DNA from 2 places in the Alloalcanivorax xenomutans genome. Region 2 is predicted to be linked to the other one. Evidence: predicted binding sites of a transcription regulator. Region 2 holds the regulator's gene; the other holds the start of a gene.
What was found. The regulator sigma-54, encoded in region 2, starts transcription at its own class of promoters, with help from an activator protein. The targets are predictions, from matches to a motif close to TGGCACNNNNNTTGCTNT.
Positions count from the first base shown of each region.

Region 1: a site for sigma-54 is predicted at 1,528-1,545, ahead of RYH70_RS02120 (formate/nitrite transporter family protein). Genes of this name have one in related genera too.

Region 1 is NZ_CP136538.1:423,964-427,368, reverse strand. It holds gene RYH70_RS02130 (glutathione S-transferase family protein) at 1-534, opposite strand, end outside; gene RYH70_RS02125 (DedA family protein) at 772-1,323, opposite strand; gene RYH70_RS02120 (formate/nitrite transporter family protein) at 1,617-2,426, shown strand; gene RYH70_RS02115 (bifunctional protein-serine/threonine kinase/phosphatase) at 2,485-3,405, shown strand, end outside.
Region 2 is NZ_CP136538.1:3,466,164-3,469,568, reverse strand. It holds gene ptsN (PTS IIA-like nitrogen regulatory protein PtsN) at 1-355, opposite strand, end outside; gene hpf (ribosome hibernation-promoting factor, HPF/YfiA family) at 364-663, opposite strand; gene RYH70_RS15890 (RNA polymerase factor sigma-54) at 732-2,198, opposite strand; gene lptB (LPS export ABC transporter ATP-binding protein) at 2,346-3,071, opposite strand; gene lptA (lipopolysaccharide transport periplasmic protein LptA) at 3,074-3,405, opposite strand, start outside.

The DNA.
Region 1 (3,405 bases), 1.5 Mb from region 2:
ATGGTGCTCGAATCCGAAGCCGCAAATCACGGCGATATGCGTCCAGCCGAAGGTGGCGATATCGGCGATGGAATAGCTGTCGCCAGCCAGAAAGACCCGGCTACTCAGATGACGGTCCAGCGTGGCGAAGGCTTCCTCGCTCAAGCTCCGGTAACGATCAATAGCCTCGCGCAACCGGGTCGGCGCGAACAACTCGAAATGCACGCGCTGCCCCAGTATCGGCCCCATGCTGGCGGAATGAAACTGCAGCCATTTGATGGCTTCCCAACGGGCCGTCAACGCCTCCGGCAGCAGGCGCCCGGTTTTTTCCGCCAGATACAACAGGATCGCCGAGGACTCAAAAAGCGTCACTCCGGTTTGCTCATCACGCAGGACGGGAATCCGGCCATGGGGGTTGATTGCCAGGAACGACGACTGGCGCTGCTCGCCAGCATGAAGATTGATCTGTTCCAGTGTATAAGGCAGCCCCAGCTCTTCAAGGGCAATAGTGACCTTGAAGCCGTTGGGGGAAGAATCCGTGAATACGGTGATCATGGGCCCGGCTCGCTTCTCTGTCAGAAAAACCAGAATCGCAAGGTAGCCGGACCACGGGCTCGGGGAAAACGATATGTACTGAGCTCAGAGTATAGAAAGGCTAAAGCGGCCCGTGGACCATGGATGTCCCACCGCTGAGGGCGGGCACGCCTACACGCCGGTCGCTGCCAAGGCAGCTTCCACAGCGGCTCCGTAGCGCTCATTCTGTGGGAAGCGGCCTTGGCAGCGCATCCTGTGTCAGCGGGGTGCGCGAAAATAGCGCCACAGCCACATCAGTACACCGATCAGAAACAGCGCCCCCAAGACATAAAACTCGTAGCGTTTCAGATGACCAAGCAGCCCTTCCAGCAAGGTACCGAAATGGAAGGCGGCGAAGCCCAGCGCCGTCGCCCAGATCGCGGCGCCCAGAGCGTTGAAAAGCAAATACCGGCGCGGCGGGTAGCCGGACAAGCCAATCACCACCGGCATTACGGTTCGCAGGCCATAGACGAAACGGAAACCGAGCACCCACAAATCAGGGTGACGCCGCACCAGCCTCAAAGCCTTTTCGCCCGTCGCTTCCCAGCGGGGTTTACGTCGCAACAACCGCCGGCCATGGTGGCGCCCGAGCAGAAACCAGAGCTGGTCCCCGCAAAAAGCACCGGCGAAAGCGGTGAATATCACCAGATCCAGACGCAGATAGTCATGGAACGCCAGGAACCCCGCCAGCACCAGAATCGTCTCGCCTTCCAGAAAGGTCCCCACGAACAGGGCGGGATAGCCAAAGTGTTCCAGGAAGTGTTGAAGCATGGTGAAGGCCGGCAGGGGGAAGCCGGCAGCCTACCCCGATTGCCGACACCGCACAATTGACGCCCCCTTCCGGAAAAGCACCAAAACGGACCCGGCGCCCTGCACCATAATGGCGCCACGCGTGCGGCCCGGCCCTTGATCACCCCTACCAACAAAAATAAAAACTTATTTTATATCAACAACTTAAAAACTCACTCGCGCTCCTGGTGCGGTTCTTGCTGACCCTCTCCATAGCAATAGAACGACGCTTTTAAGGGCCTTCCGCAAACATTGATGATCCAGAGAGTGCGACCATGTCTTACTTAGTGCCTTCCGAATTCGTCACCAAGATGGTGGATGCCGGTGAATCGAAGATTTACATGGCGACCCGCGACACTTTGATCCGTGCCTACATGGCCGGCGCCATCCTCGCCCTGGCGGCGGCCATGGCGGTGACCATCACGGTACAAACCGGCAATCCCCTGATCGGTGCCCTGCTGTTTCCGGTGGGATTCTGCATGCTGTATCTGATGGGGTTCGATCTCCTGACCGGCGTGTTCATGCTGACCCCGCTGGCGCTGTTGGACCGGCGCCCGGGAGTGACCACCAATCGTGTCCTGAAGAATTGGGGCCTTGTGTTCCTGGGCAATTTCGCCGGCGCGCTCACCGTGGCGTTCATGATGTCTTTCATCCTTACCTACGGCTTCAACACCGAGCCGGGAACCGTGGGCGAAAAGCTGGCAGCCATTGGTGAATCCCGTACGCTGGGCTATGCCGAGTTCGGCCTGGCTGGCTGGATCACCATTTTCATCCGCGGCATGTTGTGCAACTGGATGGTGTCCATGGGCGTGGTGGGCGCGATGATTTCCACCACGGTTTCCGGCAAGGTGATCGCCATGTGGATGCCGATCTTCCTGTTCTTCTACATGGGCTTCGAGCACTCGGTGGTGAACATGTTCCTGTTCCCCTGCGCCATGCTCATGGGCGGCGATTTCTCCGTGGCCGACTACTTTATCTGGAACGAGATCCCCACCGCGCTGGGCAACCTGGTGGGCGGCCTCGCCTTCACTGGTCTGACCCTCTATACCACCCATGTGCGCACCGCGCCGAAACGTTCCCTGTAATCCAAGGAACGAAAACCAACAGGAACGTGCTCCGGTCATGGCCGGAGCACCCAACGCCATGCCTTCCTCCCTTCAGGTATCCCTGGGACAGTACTCCGACAAAGGCCGCAAAGCCGTCAATCAGGATTTCCACGGCGCCCTGATTCCCGAAGGGATGGCGCTGATCAGCAAGGGGCTGGTGCTGGCGCTGGCCGATGGCATCGGCAGCAGCAACGTCAGCCACATCGCTTCGGAAACCGCGGTCAGCAGCTTTCTCGAAGACTACTTCAGCACCCCGGAAACCTGGTCGGTACGGCAGTCCGCGCAACGGGTGATCAACGCCACCAATGCCTGGCTGCACGCGCAAACCCGCCAAAGCCAATACCGTTATGACCTGGACCGGGGCTACGTATGCACGTTTACCGCTCTGGTCATCAAGGGGGACAGCGCCCATTGCTTCCATCTGGGTGATGCCCGTCTGTATCGGCTGAGTAACGGCGTCCTGGAACAGCTCACCGAAGACCACCGGTTATGGGTGTCACGGGAACAGAGTTACCTGAGCCGGGCACTGGGCATGAACGCCCGCGCGGAAATCGATCATCTCAGCATGCCGGTGACGGAAGGGGACTGGTTCGTGCTGGCCACCGACGGCGTCCACGAGTATCTGGATACCGACACCCTGACCAGCACTCTGGCCTCGCAAACCGATCCGCGCCAGGCGGCGCGGACCCTGGCGGCGCTGGCCTACGAACGCGGCAGTGAGGATAACCTGACCGTGCAGGTCCTGCGCGTCGACCGGTTGCCGCGGGATGAATCTTCCGCCTTGTCCGGCCGTCTTGACGATCTGCCGCTACCGCCGGAGCTGCATGCGCGCATGGAATTCGACGGCTTCCGCATCCTGCGGGAGTTGCATGCGAGCAGCCGCAGCCACGTCTACCTGGCGGAAGATCTGGACAGCGGCGCCACCGTGGTGCTGAAAACCCCGGCCATCGACCGCGCC
Region 2 (3,405 bases):
GACTCAGGGTCTTGAGGTGCTGTTCGGGGTTCTGTTCGGGCACCAGCAGAACGAACACCAGATCCACCGGACGGCCATCCACGGCATCGAAGTCCACCGGTTCGGCCAGTTTCAGCAGCAGGCCCACCGCTTGCTCGCAGCGTCCGAGTCGGCAGTGGGGGATGGCGATGCCTTCACCGATACCGGTGGAGCCCAGGCGCTCCCGGGCCACCAGTGCATCGAACACTTCCTGGGCGCCGAGGTCGCCGCAACTGGCCGCGGCCAGCTCGGCAACCTGATCCAGAAGGCGTTTTTTGCTACCCACCTCGATACCGTTATGGGTGCGGTCCTCGGTGAGAAGTTCTCGTACTCGCATAGATCCGCTTAGTGACCGTGCTTGCGGCTCACGGTCTTCTCCTTGTGTTTGAGAATCTGACGATCCAGCTTACTGGTCAGGGCATCAATAGCCGCGTACATGTCACCGGCCTCGGCGGTGGCGAAGACTTCGCCGCCGGAAATGTGGATGGTGGATTCCGCTTTGTGGGTGTTCGGCTCCGGGGACAGGATTACCTGAATGCTGGTGATCTGGTCGAAATGCCGTTCCAGCTTGGAAAACTTGTCGTCCACATAATCACGAAGGGCTTCGGTGATATCCAGGTGATGGCCACTGATGTTGATTTGCATAGCTGGCTCCTTTGCCTCGTTATTTAACCCCGGCCGCTGGCCCGGGTTATAAGCCGTTTCCCGCGTCGTCAAACCAGGCGTTTGCGAGCGCTGGAAGACGGGATTCGCATCGCCTCTCGATACTTGGCGACGGTCCGGCGCGCCACCTTGATCCCTTGCTCATTGAGCAAACTGGCCAGCTTATTGTCGCTGAGCGGCTTGCGAGGGTTCTCGGCGGCGACCAGCTTCTTAATGATGGCACGAATGGCGGTGGAAGAACATTCACCGCCGCCTTCCGTGTCCACGTGACTGGAAAAGAAATATTTCAGTTCGAACACCCCGCGGGGCGTGAGCATGAACTTTTGATTGGTGACCCGGCTGATGGTGGATTCGTGCATCTCCACCGCCTCGGCGATATCCGCCAGCACCAGCGGTTTCATGGCTTCCTCGCCATAGTGGAAGAAGTCCTGCTGCACCTCGACGATGCGCCGGGCCACCTTCAGCAGGGTGTCATTACGGCTTTGCAGGCTTTTCAGGAACCAGCGCGCTTCCTGCATGCAGTTGCGCAGGTACTGGCCGTCCTCGCCCTCGGTGCGGCGGGCCAGCCGGGCGTACTGGGCGTTCAGGTTGACCTTGGGCAGGACTTCCTCGTTCAGTTCCACCCGCCAGCCGCCGCGGAAGGGGCGTACCACCACGTCGGGAACCGCGTACTCCGCCACCTCGCCGCCGATTTGTTCGCCCGGGGCTGGATCCAAGGTGCGCAACAACGCCAGAGCGTCGAGGAGATCGCTTTCCGTCACCCCCATGGCGCGGCGTAGTCCGGCATAGTCGTGCTTTTCCAGTAGCGCGAGATGTTCCAGCAGGGCGGTCGCGGTGGCCAGGTGTGGAGTGTCTGCGGGTTGTTGGCGCAATTGCACGCCCAGGCATTCGGCCAGGTCGCGGCTGGCCACGCCGATCGGGTCGAACTGCTGCAGCCGATGCAGGACCGCCACCACTTCGTCTTCCTCCACCGGATCATCGGCATCGGATATTTGCCGCTCGGCGGTGTCGATCACATCATCCAGGGGTAGGGACAGGTAGCCACGGTGGTCGAGGGCGTCGATGAGGATGCCGGCGATGACACGGTCCCGATCACTCATTGGGCTGAGGTTGAGTTGCCAGAGCAGATGATCCTGGAGGGTGACCGGAGCGACGTGGCGCTGTTGCCAGGCATCGGCGTCATCGTCCTCGCCGTTGCCCGAGCCGGAACCGGACTGGCCCACATAGAGGTCATCCCATTCACTGTCGCTCTCCACCGGCCCTTCCACCAGGTCGTCCAGGGCCTCGTCGCGTTCGAGGTCCATTTCCTCCGCTTCCCAATCGTCATCGGCGGGGGTGTCGTCCTCGGTGTAGGCTTCGCTCCCTTCTTCGAGTTCCAACAGGGGGTTGGTTTCCACCGCCTGCTGGATTTCCTGGCGCAGGTCCAGCGTCGACAGTTGCAGCAAGCGAATCGCCTGCTGCAACTGCGGCGTCATGGTGAGCTGCTGGCCGATCTGGAGTTGTAGACTCGGTTTCATACTGCCTTGGTGGTCTGGTGAATCGCCAAGGCGGCAGAATAGCAGCGTCTTTCAACGCTTCGCAATTTATTTAAGCAATATGTATGCCAATGTTGAAATTACAATTGAAAAAGAGTAAGGGCTCCGTTGACCGCGATTTCCAAGGGGCTACAGCCGGAAGTCGGCGCCCAGATAAACGTCGCGGACCTGCTGATTGCCAAGGATGGTCTGGGAATCGCCCTCGGCGATAATGTGGCCGGCGCTGCAGATATAGGCGGTATCGCAAATGTCCAGCGTTTCACGCACGTTGTGGTCGGTGATCAGCACGCCGATGCCGCGATCCTTGAGATGGCGAATGATGCCTTTGATGTCATTCACCGAGATCGGGTCCACCCCGGCGAACGGTTCATCGAGCAAAATGAACGCGGGGTCCGTGGCCAGGCCGCGGGCGATCTCCGCCCGCCGCCGTTCGCCGCCGGACAGGCTCATGCCCATGCTGTCGCGGATATGGGTGATGTGAAATTCCTCGAGCAGGTTGTTCAACTCCTGCTCACGCTCGGCTTTGCTCAGTTCCTTGCGGGTTTCGAGGATCGCCATGATGTTCTGTTCCACGGTCAGGCGGCGGAAGATGCTCGCCTCCTGAGGCAGATAGCCGATACCGCGCTTGGCGCGCCCGTGCATGGGCAGGTGGGTGATGTCCTCGCCGTTGATCTCGATGCGCCCCGCGTCCGCTTCCACCAACCCGACGATCATGTAAAAGCAGGTGGTCTTGCCGGCGCCGTTGGGGCCCAGCAGGCCGACGATCTGGCCCGCTTCCACTTCCAGGGAGACGTCCTCGATGACGCGGCGCCCCTTATAGCTTTTGGCCAGTTGGCGGGCATTCAGTTTCGCCATGGTCAGGGGGTCTCCGCATCATTGGGGGTGCTGTTGTCCGGCGCGGTGGCCGGCGTGCTGTTAGCGGGCGACTGGGTCGAGCTGCCGTCCTCGCCTGGGTTGCCTTCGCCGTTTTGCGACTCCTCGCCGCCGCTGTCGCCGTTCCGGGCCTGGGAGGCGTTGGCGGCCGGAATCACCAGCCGCACCCGTTTGTCGCCCTCGCTGCTGGCGTCCATGCGCCGGGAGTTGAGATCATATTCCACCCGGGCCCCTTCGAAGGTGTTGCCCTGATGTTGCACGTAGGCGTTGCCGGTGAGGATCAGACGGCGGCGCTTGAGATCGTAGACCAGTTTGT